4 regions of the Spongiibacter sp. UBA1325 genome follow, and region 4 is predicted to be linked to each of the others. Evidence: predicted binding sites of a transcription regulator. Region 4 holds the regulator's gene; each other region holds the start of a gene.
What was found. Region 4 encodes PhoB, which activates phosphate uptake and scavenging genes when phosphate is short. Its sites were predicted from a motif close to TGTCATAAANNTGTAACA; they were not measured.

Region 1 (3,140 bases), on a different contig from region 4:
GGGGCAACGGCATTTTTCAGCTCGGTAAAGCCTTTCACGTTTTCAGTAACAAAGGAGTCGTCGTATAACTGCTCTTTGATGATGACATGCAGCATTGCCGCCAGCACCGCGACATCTTCGCCAGGCGTTGGGCGCAGGTGAATTTGTGCGCGCGCGGCAGTTTCGGTTTTGCGCGGGTCGATCACGATGAGCGTCATGCCATCTTTGATCTTGTCGGTGAGGCGTCGCGCGGGGTTTTGGCTGGGCACGCCGCCGGCGATCGTCACCATGGGGTTGCCGCCAAGCATCAGCCAAACATCGGAGTCGGCAAAGGCCTGGGGGCCGGCTTTCCAGTGACCGAGCATGGCGTTGGCGATATCTTTGCCCGGTTGGTCGATGGTGGCGCTGGCAAATATCATCGGTGATCCCAGCGAGGCCACCAGTGAGCCAAGCAACGTACCGGCGGCGGGGTAGGGGCCGGAGTAAGTGCCGAAATAAGCGGCCAGTGCGCGAGGCCCGTGTTGGTCGACGATCGCCCGCAATTTTTCGGCAATCTCATCCATTGCCTGTTCAATCGCGATGGGCTCAAAGCGGCCATCGGGCATGCGTTTCAGCGAGTGCAGCAAGCGGTCGGGGTGGCGAATATGCTCCACCGAGGCCTGGCCGCGACTGCAGCAAAACCCGTGATAGGTCGGGCTGGTCTTGTTGCCAGTCACCTTAACCGGGAGGCCATCTTCCATTTCCACAATGACTGGGCAGGCGGCGTGGCACATCCGGCAAATTGAGGCATGTTGGCTGCGCGAGGACATAGTCGACTTCCAAAATGGGTGGAGGTGTGGAGTGTGGCTGGACTATAGAAATGCACATGGTATAAATCAAATTATTAAATTTTATAAAAGATATAAAAATGAGCGATATCTTGAAGGCCGACTTGAATGCCCTGAAAGTGCTGGATGTACTTCTGGATGAGTGCAGTGTCTCCCAGGCGGCAAAGCGATTGCATGTCACCCAGCCGAGTGTCAGCTACACTCTGCAAAAACTGCGCGATTTGTTCGACGACCCCTTGTTTGTGCGCAACCCCCGGGGGTTGACGCCAACCTCTCGCGCTGAGTCACTGCGGCCTGCCATCAAACAGTTGCTCAGCGATGCTCGGCAGTTGATCGCGCCGCCGGTGTTTGTTCCCGAGGAAGCTGAATTCACACTGTCGATTTCTGCGAATGACTACCTGCAAATCGCCCTGATAGTGCCACTGGTTCAGCGGATTCGCGCATTAGCGCCAAAGGTGAAAGTTGCCCTGTACGATCTGGACAGTAAAGCGGCTGCAGAGCGGATTCGCGGCGGCGAGCTGGATTTGATGCTGAGTTTTCCGCAGGCCCTGCCGGCGGACTTTTCCAGCGAAGAGCTTTTTACCGACCCTTACATCGCAGCGGCAAGGCAGGGGCACCCGCTGGCAGACCAGCAAGCCTCCGCAGAGTCGTTTTTGGGTTATGACCATGTCATTGTTTCACCCACGGGGTTTGCCTTTGAAGGAGGCTTATTTCGCGACCTGCATCACTCGCCTTTGCTCGACAAAGTGGCGGTTACGCTGCCCAATTTTGCGGTGTTGCCGAGTTTGCTGGCGGCTAGCGATCTCATCGCGATGATCCCGCGCCGGCTGCTATCGGTAATGTCTGGCCCGCTGAGTGAGGTAAAGATTGCGGCGACGATGCCGTCGATCACCGTTGCCGCAGCGTGGCATCCGCGCCTGGACCATGATCTCGCCCACCGCTGGGTGCGTAAGCTGTTGCATGCAGAGGCGCTGCTGGCCTGAGGGTCAGCCCGGAATGTTATCTCGCTGTCATATAACTATGCTAAAACCTATGGGCTTGTCATCTCGGTGTCACACGGCCGCCATTTTTTAGCGCTGGGCGCTGCGGCCAAGTAATAGAAAATACAAGTAATAGAAAATAGTAGTTAGAAAACTAGAGGGGAAGGTTGGATGAATCCATTATTAAAAGAAGCGGAGCGCAAGGGCTGGTCGCGGCGACTATTTCTGCGCAACCTGTTGTTCTCGGCAGGCAGTGTCGCCACGGCAAGCTGGTTGACCGCCTGTGGTGGCAGTTCGTCCAGTTCCAGCAGCAATGGTAGTGCGACGTTCTCCAGTAAATTTCGCAACATTGGCCCTCTGCAAGAGCCCAATGACGACGGCATTCGTCTTCCCCTGGGGTTCACCTCCCGTCAGTTGGCGGTATTTGGCGAGCCGCCAGTACCCAGTGTTGACCCGCTGTTCTTCTGGCATTCAGACCCCGACGGCGGTGGCACATTCAGAACCGACGACGGTGGCTGGATCTATGTTAGTAACTCCGAAGCGCGCGACCTGACAACGATCCGCGACCAGGACCCGACTGGTGAATTCCGACGCAATCTAGACCGCGATACCGCCGCGTTCTTGCCGCCATTTTTCGGCGGCGGGGTCAGTGCCTTGCGCTTTGATGCGGCGGGTAATCTTGTCGATGCCTACCCCTGCCAGCGCGGTACCACCACGAATTGCTCTGGCGGCGCCACCCCCTGGGGAACCTGGATTAACGGCGAGGAAATCTGGGACGGTAAGATGTTTGAGTGCAGCCCGCTTCGCGACGGCGGCGAGGCCGTTGAGCTGCCGTGCTTCGGCCGCAAAGCCCACGAAATGGTGGCGGTTGATGCCGAGCGCCGAGCGATTTACCACACCGAAGATATCGACAGCGAAACCGACCGCTTCTACCGCACCGCTTGGACGAGCAGCAGCTGGCCGGTAGCCAATGAGCGCCCCGACATGGCTGCCGGGAAACTGCAGGTGCTGTATGTGCCTGCCGGCATTGATGCCGCGCGTGCCGGCCCGACGCCGATTGTATGGAACGATGCCATTGACGACGGCCGCGCTCAGCCTGCAACGGTGGGTGAGGTCGACGCCACGATCTTTGGAGGCAATGAAGGGGTTTGGTACCTCAATGGCTTTATCTTCTTTTCCACGAAGAGTGACGACAATATCTGGGCCATTGATATTGACGGCGAAACCATCGAGAGCATCTACGCCCCTCGGGATGACGTGGCAGGCTCCCCCTTCGACAATGCCGAAGAGCCGCTGACGGGGGTGGACAATATTGCCATGACGCTGGACGGTGAAATGCTGGTGGTGGAAGACG
Region 2 (3,140 bases), on a different contig from region 4:
TCGTACTACAGAGCAGGATCTTCAAACAGCCAGATCACATTGTTCTCGTGGTTGCCAGTGTCTTCGCCAATCAACACTCGTCCATCGTCCAAGATCACCAGATTGTCGGGGTTGGAGATGTTATTTGTGTTACAGCGGTTTGCTGCGCGATCGCCGTAGTAGGGGCCGCCGACAAGCGCTGGGGTGAGGGTGTTGATGTCCACCAGGCCATCTTTTTCAACGAGCTTCATGCGGTAGACCACACCACACTTGCCGTGAGTGCCGTCTAGCTGAATGTCTCCGGCGCCGTCAGCCATAGTGGCGTCGAACGAAGACATGGCCAGATACATGTAGGCTTGAGCACCATCTGCAGCGCCGTTATTCCACCATGTGTCGGCCAAGCCGAAGTTGATGTTGATGCCTTCCATCTTGCGGAACTCAGCCGTCGCGCCCATTGCGGCAGCGAGTTTGCGGCTTTCAAGGAAGGCGACACGCTCGTCGGCAAAGGGGTTGGCGGCAACGCTACCGCTGTTGTCGAGATCTTGCCCTGACTTGAATTCTGCGAAGGCCTGAATTTGCGCATCGCTAATGTGTTTGGCGTCGGCAAACGTGCCGTCGAAGCTCGCAATGGCGTTTTCGATATCGGCCTCATTGCCAGCACCGATCTCAATCCACTCCACAGCAAAGGCAGCTTCCGCTGGGTCAGTGATGCCATTGGACTGGGTGACTTTTGCGGCGTAGAGCTTGCCCGCGCTCATATCGTTAGCGGCGTTGGCCACAAACTTAAACAGCACTGTGCCGGTGCCATCGTCGCTGAGGAAGACGGTGCGGCGGTCTGGCATAACCACGGGGTTTTCGTGTGAGAAGCGCCCCATCAGCTCAAGTTTGTTCACTTCAACATCGGCAACATTGGCTGTTGCTGCAGTGTTGTTAGTGCCGATCTCGACAATGTAGCCGTAGTCGTAAGGGTTGCCCCAGTTACCGCTGCGATCAAGCGGGTAGCCTTTGTATTCAGCAATCGCTTCGGCATTGGAGAAATAATTGGCATTGGCATTGAACCAGTCGGCTGTATTGTCAAAGTACAGTTCTTCTGCCGACAGCGGCGTGCCCCAGGGGCTTACGGTGCCAAAACAGTTAACCCAGGTGCCGTCGACACTGGAGAAGTCCAGCATACCTTCCTGGGTCGGGCTGTAGGTATCCGTTAAGCGAATACGGCTCATGCTGCCTGGGCGGTCTTCCCAGTTGGTATACAGGTAGTAGCCGGTGCCACCATCGGAGACGGCGCCGTTAAAGTCGGGGTCGTTAGAGCTTTTGATTAAACTGCCGTTAGCGCTGAGGATGTCACCCATTTTGTTGCCATCGGCGAGGTTGTCACCCTGCTGTGCCAACACAATGTAGCTGCCAGCGGCGCTTTGTACGGTTTCTTTTTGTGCCGCGGTGATGGGGAAATCCAGAGCGGCGATATCGCCCATGTTGTTAACGTCGGCGTTAAAGTAGCCAACGGTACCTACGTTAAAGACCTTGCCAGCTGAATCGGTGGTTGTGTTAGAGCTGCTTGGGTGCTGAATATTGGAGAACAGCTTGCCGTCTTCGTTAACGAATATCCCGGTAAACTCAGCGCCGAGCGGAGCGGTAGCAAACCGTTTGAGGCCTTTAGGGGTCACCGTAGAGACGCCATCAGCACCATCTTGACCGTCTGCGCCATCCTGCCCATCAGCGCCATTTGCACCATTGCTTCCATCTACGCCCGCAGGACCTTGTGGGCCTACCGCGCCGTCTTGGCCATCGCTACCATTTCGTCCGTCATCGCCGCCGCAGGCTGACAATGTTGCAGCCAGAATAGCGGCAATGGAAGCGCTCAATAACTTCTTGTTCATAACAGTTCCCTAGAAAGAGGTGGATTGGTCTAGTTATAACGGGGGGCCAGTCTAGGGACGGACTATGACGGTTTAACAAAGAAAACATGTCGAAGTGTTGACGAATTTGTGACAACCACCAGGCTGGTTGAGTGCGACATATTTGTGCGTTAGAACATTTTACGCCTCATTGGAGGGCGGTAGTGGCGGCAGATTCGATCGCCGCGGCCGGCGAGTAGCGTGAATTGGCGGTGGAAGTAGTGTTGGCATGGATTCTGTATAGAACACGGTGTCCGCACTCTTGGTATCGCAGGACATGCTGTCAAAGCATCACAATTTGGTAATGGAGAGCTAGGGTTCCGGTTGCGCACCTTGCACAACGTCTGGTCCGAGAGCTTTCGACCTCTTCCCTCATCGATTGGATTCGCCACGGGATAGGTTACACGGCGGGACAAAAGCCCGGGAGACGATCGGCAGCCAGTTGCCAGGAGTGCTCTATTTACCGCGTAACGATGCCGGAGGCAGGCAATGAAACGAATAGCCGCATTACTACTTACTCTCTCATGTTCCTCTTTTAGTCTCGCTTCAGACAGCTTCAAAGTATGTTGGTCAATTTATGTTGGCTGGATGCCGTGGGGCTATGGTGACGAGCAAAAAATCGTCGATAAATGGGCGAAGAAATACGGCATTGAGATTGATGTCGTTCAGATCAACGACTACATCGAGTCAATAAACCAATACACCACCGGCGAGTTTGACGCCTGCACCATGACGAACATGGATGCGCTGACAATTCCCGCTGCCGGTGGTGTGGACAGTACCGCGCTAATTGTCGGCGATTTTTCTAATGGCAATGACGGGCTGGTACTGAAAAATACCGACTCACTTCAGGCTGTGAAGGGGCAGCAAGTGAATTTAGTTGAGTTGAGTGTTTCCCACTATTTGCTGGCGCGGGCACTGGATAGCGTCGGCATGAGCGAATCTGACGTTACCGTTGTGAATACCTCCGACGCCGATATGGTCGCTATCTACCCAACAGCGGGGGTAAGTTCTGTGGTGACCTGGAACCCATTACTCAGTGAAATTCTCACCATGCCCGGCGCAAACAAGGTGTTCGACTCTTCTCAAATACCCGGCGAAATTATCGACCTGCTCGTGGTGAACACCGAGGTATTAAAGAAAAACCCTGCTCTGGGTAAGGCGTTAGTTGGCGCCTGGTATGAAATCATGGCGATCATGAGCGCCCCAGGAAAGGCAGGCCTCGCTGCTCGCACGGCGATGGCAATTGCGTCGGGGACGGACACT
Region 3 (3,140 bases), 660 kb from region 4:
GGCTTGATCCTCGACAAGATGACCGGGGAACTCATTTATTTTTACTACCACGACAGCCGCCTGGATGATGTTGAAGCCCTGCTCGCCGAAGACGATGTCGCAAACGGCCCCTTGAAAATATATTCCTGCGGCGAAACCATGAGCCGCGACGATCACCGCGCCGCCGTCATGAAGGTGAAGCAGGACATTATCGACGGCAAAATTTTCCAGACGGAAGTCGGTTTTAAAAAGCGCTTTCGCCTCGAAGGCGACACCATCAATATTTACGAGGAAATGCGTGAGATTAACCCCTCGCCGCAGATGTACTACGTAAAATTTGGCGAGCAAAAACTGATCGGTGCCAGTCCCGAGTTGTTGTTTAGGTTGCGCCAAGGCGAGATGGAAACCTTCCCACTGGCGGGCACCACCCGGCGCGGCGCCGACCCACAAGAAGATACCGCACTGGCCCGCGCACTGCTCAACGACCCCAAAGAAATCGCCGAGCACAATATGATTGTCGACCTGCATCGCAATGATATTGGTCGTGTGGCCCAGTTTGGCACGGTGAAGGTGCGCAGCCTGATGGACATTAAGCGCTTCAGCCACGTGCAGCATATTTCCAGCGAAATTGTCGGCATTATCGCCGAGGGCGAAGACATGTTCTCGGCCCTGCCCAGCAACTTCCCGGCGGGAACGCTAACCGGCGCCCCCAAAATTGAGGCCATGCGGATCATCAACGAACTGGAAGGCGACGGACGCGGCCCCTATGGCGGCGCGGTCGGGCACTTTTCATTCAACGGGGACTGCACCTTTGCCATCCCTATTCGAACGGTATTCGCCAATGGCGAAGAAGCCTATGTGCAAACCTGCGGCGGCAATGTGTACGACTCCAACCCCGACGATGAATACGAGGAAATTCGGCGCAAGTTCGCCGGCACCAAAAAGGTCCTGGATAAGTTTATGGTCGATGACCGCGAAGGAGGCGAATCGTGAAAGTCCTCATCATTGATAACTACGACTCCTTCACCTACAACCTCTACCAATATATTGGCGAGATATTGAGCAGCGAAAAAAGCCGCGGGCGGCTCGACGACTTTCGTATTGTCGTTAAACGCAACGACGAATTAAGTTTGGATGAGATCCACCAGCTCAACGCCGACCGCATTATCGTTTCACCCGGCCCGGGCTCACCGGATGACGAACACTACTTTGGCGTGTGCTCACAGGTGATCGCCGAGCTCGGCAAGCACACTCCGCTACTCGGCGTCTGCTTAGGCATGCAGGGCATCGTCCACGTATTCGGCGGCAATGTGGTCAAGGCGCCACTGCCCATGCATGGCAAAATCAGCCCGATCACCCACAATGACCAAGGCATGTTTGCCAATGTCCCGGACCAGCTGGAAGTCATGCGCTACCACTCGCTGATCGCCGAGGCAGAGTCTCTACCCGATTGCCTGCAAGTCACTGCGCTAGTCGGCGACATCCCGCCCAATGCCTTTAGCGACCCCAGCCAGGTGCGGCGCGGCGGTGAGTTCGAAATTATGGGGGTTCAGCACCGCGAACACCCAATCCATGGCATTCAGTTTCACCCCGAGTCCTTTGCGACCGAGGGCGGTAAAGAGCTGATTCGCAATTTTCTGTTTGGCGACCACTAGCCCAAGCGAGCACGGCAGCTGCAGGGTGGTATTGGCCCTTCAGCCGCCCCGTCGATAGCCCCACCCTGTCACGCCTTCTGCAAAGTACCTACGCCGTTATCTGCGACACAAACGCGCCCTCCGTGTCATTAAACTGCCACAGTTTTGCTCTACCTTTCGCGGCCTAGTGAATCTTTGCCTAAGGCCTGCTGCCCCCACGCAGACGGGCCAGTAAAAGGAGTAGACAGGTGACACAGCCACCCCTTATCAAGAGCCGCCGCGACGTGCTGCGCGCAATGTTTCTCGGTGCCGCCGCCGCTGGCCTCGCCGCATGTGGTGGCGGCTCGAGTCGCAGCACAAGCAACACCACGCCAGATAACGGCGACACACCCCAGCCACCACAACCGCCCGTTCCCCCGGCAACCGAGCTGCCGCTGTCACCCGGCCCGCTAGCCAATATCGGCGACTTATTCACCTCTGACGTTGACGACATATTGATTCCCGAAGGCTTCTCCATACGCCGCGTGGCCCGCGCCGGCTTCTCGCCATCACTCAACTTCACGCTCTGGCACAGCAACCCCGATGGCGGGGCGGTATTCCAAAGCGACGACGGCGGCTGGGTTTACGTATCCAACAGTGAATCCACACCTGGCGGAGTGGGTGCTCTGCGTTTTGACGCCAACGGCAGCATTACCGACAACTACCGTATTCTTAAAGATACCCGCAACAACTGCGCAGGCGGCGCGACCCCCTGGCAAACCTGGCTGTCCTGCGAGGAAGTCCGGGATGGCCTGGTGTACGAATGCGATCCCTTTGGCGATGCAGACAGCGCCGTGGCTCGGCCAGCGCTGGGAATTTTCAACCATGAGGCAGTGGCCGTAGACCTGCCCACTCGCACCGTGTATCTCACCGAGGATGCCGGCGATGGTCGGCTCTACCGCTACACCGCCTTGGGAGATGCCCCATCGATGAATGGGCGGCAGGGACTCAACTTGAATAACGGCCTGCTGGAAGTGCTGGAAATCGAGGGCTTCGAAAATGGCGGTTATCAGGACGCACTCAGCGAGGCGCGACAGCTGCACAAAGTGAAATGGGTGGAAGTCCAATCGCCCGAACGCCCCCAGGCTGACGTTCGCGCCGATATTGCGTCAACCGGCGCCGGTGCACCGGGAACCGTCTTCAAAGGCGGAGAGGGAATATGGATACAAAGCTTTACCGACGGCCGCACCGTCGCGGGCAGCAGCCACCCTCTGCGGGCGGTGGTGTTCTTTGCCTGTAAAGGCGACAACCGGGTATATGCCTTGGATATCGACAACGATCTTATCGAAGTGGTATTCGACAACGAACAGCTCACCGCCGTTGACGAAACCCCCTATGACGATGTCGACAACCTGGTTGTCAGCCCCGCCGGCGACGTTATCGTCGCCGAAGATGGCGATGCGATGCGCTTGATGGTAATGGTCCCCAATGCCAATGCGAAGATCTTGCTGCAAGTCCCCGGCGGTAAAAGCGAGCTGACTGGCCCGG
Region 4 (3,140 bases):
AACGCTGGAAAAAGTGCCCGATACACCCGCCGCCTTTTCGTACACAGGCAGCGCCGGATCAACTTCAGTGGCTGCCGCCACCCACATAGAGGAAAGGCCAAATGCGGCCGCCATCAGACATTGCTTCAGTTTCACAGGTATCTCCCGATCAATAAAATTGGTAACACGGCTGTCATTTTAGCGGCGCTAGATGACGGATTTATTACAATGAGAAATCAGTTTACCCGAGTGATTAATGAACGTGGAAATAAACAACTGAACGTACTGCCATGCCCCGGCTGGCTGGAGATTTTCATCTCGGCCCGGTGGCGCAACAAAACATGTTTCACGATCGCCAAACCCAAGCCTGTACCGCCGGTATCGAGGGAGCGACTTTGATCAACCCGGTAGAAGCGCTCGGTTAGACGGGGAATGTATTGCGGCTCGATACCAATCCCGCTGTCCTGCACTTCCAACACACCGTGGCTGTCATCCTGGTACCAACGCAGCACAATTCGGTCATCCTCGGCGGTGTAGCGCGCGGCGTTTACCGCCAAGTTAGACAGCGCGCTGCGTATTTCCGTCGCCTGCCCTTTGAGCGCAATGGCATCGTCACATTCGATGTCGATCTGGCGATTGCCCTTGGCGGCCGCGAGGGCTTCTTCGCGCACCATTTCCATCAGCGGGCGGATACGTATCACTTCATGCTCGCTGGCTTGAGGGACGGATTCCAGTCGCGATAAGAGCATTAAATCTTGAATGAGGTGGTGCATGCGGCGAGACTGCCGCAGCATTTGATCGATGGCGCGATCCCAGCGCGGGTTGTCGCCACCGTGCTCAGAAAACGTCTCCAGATAACCATTGATCACCGTCAGTGGCGTGCGCAATTCGTGTGACACATTCGCGACAAAATCTTTGCGCATTTTTTCGAGACGGTGGGTTCGCGTGACATCGCGGGCAAACAGTAAACGATTACCCTCCGCGAAAAAGCTGATGCTTAAACTGAGCTGTATCTCGCTGTTTACCGGCGACGCCATTTCAAAGGGCATGGCGTATTTTTCAGCTTCGTAGTAGGCAACAAAATTCGGGTTGCGCACTAAATTCAGCAACTGCAAGCCGACATCTTCATCCCGGCGCAGCCCAAGTAGATCCATCGCCGCATCGTTGCACCATTCGATGTTGCCGTGACGATCCAGCATCACCACGGCATCTGACATCGATGCAAACGATGAATGTAAGTAATCAATAATTGCTTGTAACTGATCACGATCTCCCGACGCATGCTTCTGCATATCGTAAATCGTGTCGAAAATTTGACCCCACATGCCAATTGCCTCTGGCGGCTCGGTACCCAAGCCTCTATATAACCAGTCGCTCAGTCGTTGAAGTTGCCATAGCAGCCAGGTGCATATCACCGCTGCAACGATAAAAACGGGCCACACTCCAAGGTCGAACGCTGTTGCAAACACTGCCGCCGCTGCCAATGGCAGCACTACGCGAACAAGCTCCGTCTTCCAGCCGTAATACCGCATAGAGCAGCGCTAGGCGCTCACCCCCGTTGCGGAAAAACGGTAGCCAGTACCGCGAACGGTTTGAATCAGCTGCCCGAAGTCTCGCTCGTCGGTCAGCAGCGCTTTGCGAAGCCGGCGAATATGAACATCTACCGTGCGCTCTTCAACATAGACATTGGTGCCCCATACCTGGTCAAGCAGTTGACCACGGCTATAGGCACGCTCTTGGTGGGTCATGAAAAATTTCAGTAATTTAAACTCGGTGGGCCCCATATCCAAAGGCTCACCATTGGCAAACACGCGGTGACTGGCGGGGTCGAGTTTGAGGCCATCCACCTCAATGGTCTCTTCCTGCTCCGGCGAGCTGCCGCGGCGCAACACCGCCTTAATGCGCGCCATTAGCTCTCGGGAAGAAAACGGCTTGGTAATGTAGTCGTCAGCACCGACATCCAGGCCCTGAACACGGTTGTCTTCATCGTCTTTAGCGGTGAGCATGATGACCAGCATATCCCGGGTTAAATCTTCCCGGCGCAAGCGGCGCAGCAGCTCAATACCGCTGGTGACTGGCATCATCCAGTCCAGCAGTACCAGATCCGGGCGCTGATCAACAATAATTCCGTGCGCTTCCTGCGCATTGCTCGCTTCGATGCAGTCGTAACCGGCAAGCTCTAGCCCTACGCGGATCATCTCGCGAATGGCGGCTTCGTCATCGACGATGAGGATGGTCTTTGTGCTCATGCTCTTCCCTTGTAGCCTGTGGATGCTTGAGCCTGCATTAAAACGGCCTTTAATGACAATTATATGACAACGACTCGATCAAGGCGCCAGCTGTTGCCCCCAAGCTTAGTCGAAAACGACAGTTTTATTACCGTGCACTAACACCCTGTCCTCAAGGTGATTGCGAAGCGCGCGGGCCAGTACGCTCTTTTCGACATCCTTACCCAGACGCACCAGGTCATCCTTGCTATGGCGATGCGACACTCGAATGACGTCCTGCTCGATAATCGGGCCCTCATCCAGCTGCTCAGTGACGTAGTGGCTGGTGGCGCCGATCAATTTTACGCCGCGATCATAGGCCTTCTGGTAGGGGTTCGCGCCAATGAAAGAAGGCAAAAAGCTGTGGTGAATATTGATCATTCTGCCGCTGTACGCACGGCAAAATTCCGGAGGAATAATCTGCATATAGCGCGCCAGCACGACACAATCAGCGGCATAGCTCTCCGTTAGCTCTTGAATACGGGCGTGGGCCGGTGCCTTGTTTTGAGGGTCGACCGGCACATACTCAAACGGAATTCCATGCCACTCGACCATGCTGCGCAAGTTCTCGTGATTTGAGATCACACAGGGAATATCACAGTACAGCTCGCCGCTATGCCAGCGGTGCAATAAATCTGCAATACAGTGTGAGGCATGGCTTGCCAGAATCACCACCTTGCGCCGCCGCGCTGAGTCGACCAGCTCCCACTCCATGTCATATTCCTGCGCTAAGGGCGTAAATGCCTCGCGCACTGCCTCAGCACCGATACTCAGTGAGTCGGCTTTAATCTCGTTGCGCATGAAAAACCAATTGCTGTCGGCATCGGCGTGATGATTGGCCTCGGTTAGCCAGCCCCCTTGATCGGCGACAAATTGGCTCACTTTGGCAACGAT

Region 1: a site for PhoB is predicted at 1,846-1,863, ahead of B3K78_RS04060 (alkaline phosphatase PhoX). Genes of this name have one in related genera too.
Region 2: a site for PhoB is predicted at 1,953-1,970, ahead of B3K78_RS05840 (alkaline phosphatase PhoX). Genes of this name have one in related genera too.
Region 3: a site for PhoB is predicted at 1,758-1,775, ahead of B3K78_RS15350 (alkaline phosphatase PhoX). Genes of this name have one in related genera too.

The regions. Positions count from the first base shown of each region.
Region 1 is NZ_DBTD01000004.1:265,437-268,576, forward strand. Features, by position in the region: gene B3K78_RS04050 (molybdopterin-containing oxidoreductase family protein) at 1-788, opposite strand, end outside; gene B3K78_RS04055 (LysR family transcriptional regulator) at 887-1,789, shown strand; gene B3K78_RS04060 (alkaline phosphatase PhoX) at 1,958-3,140, shown strand, end outside.
Region 2 is NZ_DBTD01000006.1:11,985-15,124, forward strand. Features, by position in the region: gene B3K78_RS05840 (alkaline phosphatase PhoX) at 6-1,856, opposite strand; guanidine-I (ykkC/yxkD leader) riboswitch at 2,176-2,303, shown strand; gene B3K78_RS05845 (putative urea ABC transporter substrate-binding protein) at 2,364-3,140, shown strand, end outside.
Region 3 is NZ_DBTD01000010.1:734,744-737,883, forward strand. Features, by position in the region: gene B3K78_RS15340 (anthranilate synthase component I family protein) at 1-972, shown strand, start outside; gene B3K78_RS15345 (anthranilate synthase component II) at 969-1,634, shown strand; gene B3K78_RS15350 (alkaline phosphatase PhoX) at 1,862-3,140, shown strand, end outside.
Region 4 is NZ_DBTD01000010.1:71,677-74,816, forward strand. Features, by position in the region: gene B3K78_RS12305 (PstS family phosphate ABC transporter substrate-binding protein) at 1-135, opposite strand, end outside; gene phoR (phosphate regulon sensor histidine kinase PhoR) at 216-1,511, opposite strand; gene phoB (phosphate regulon transcriptional regulator PhoB) at 1,521-2,228, opposite strand; gene purU (formyltetrahydrofolate deformylase) at 2,334-3,140, opposite strand, start outside.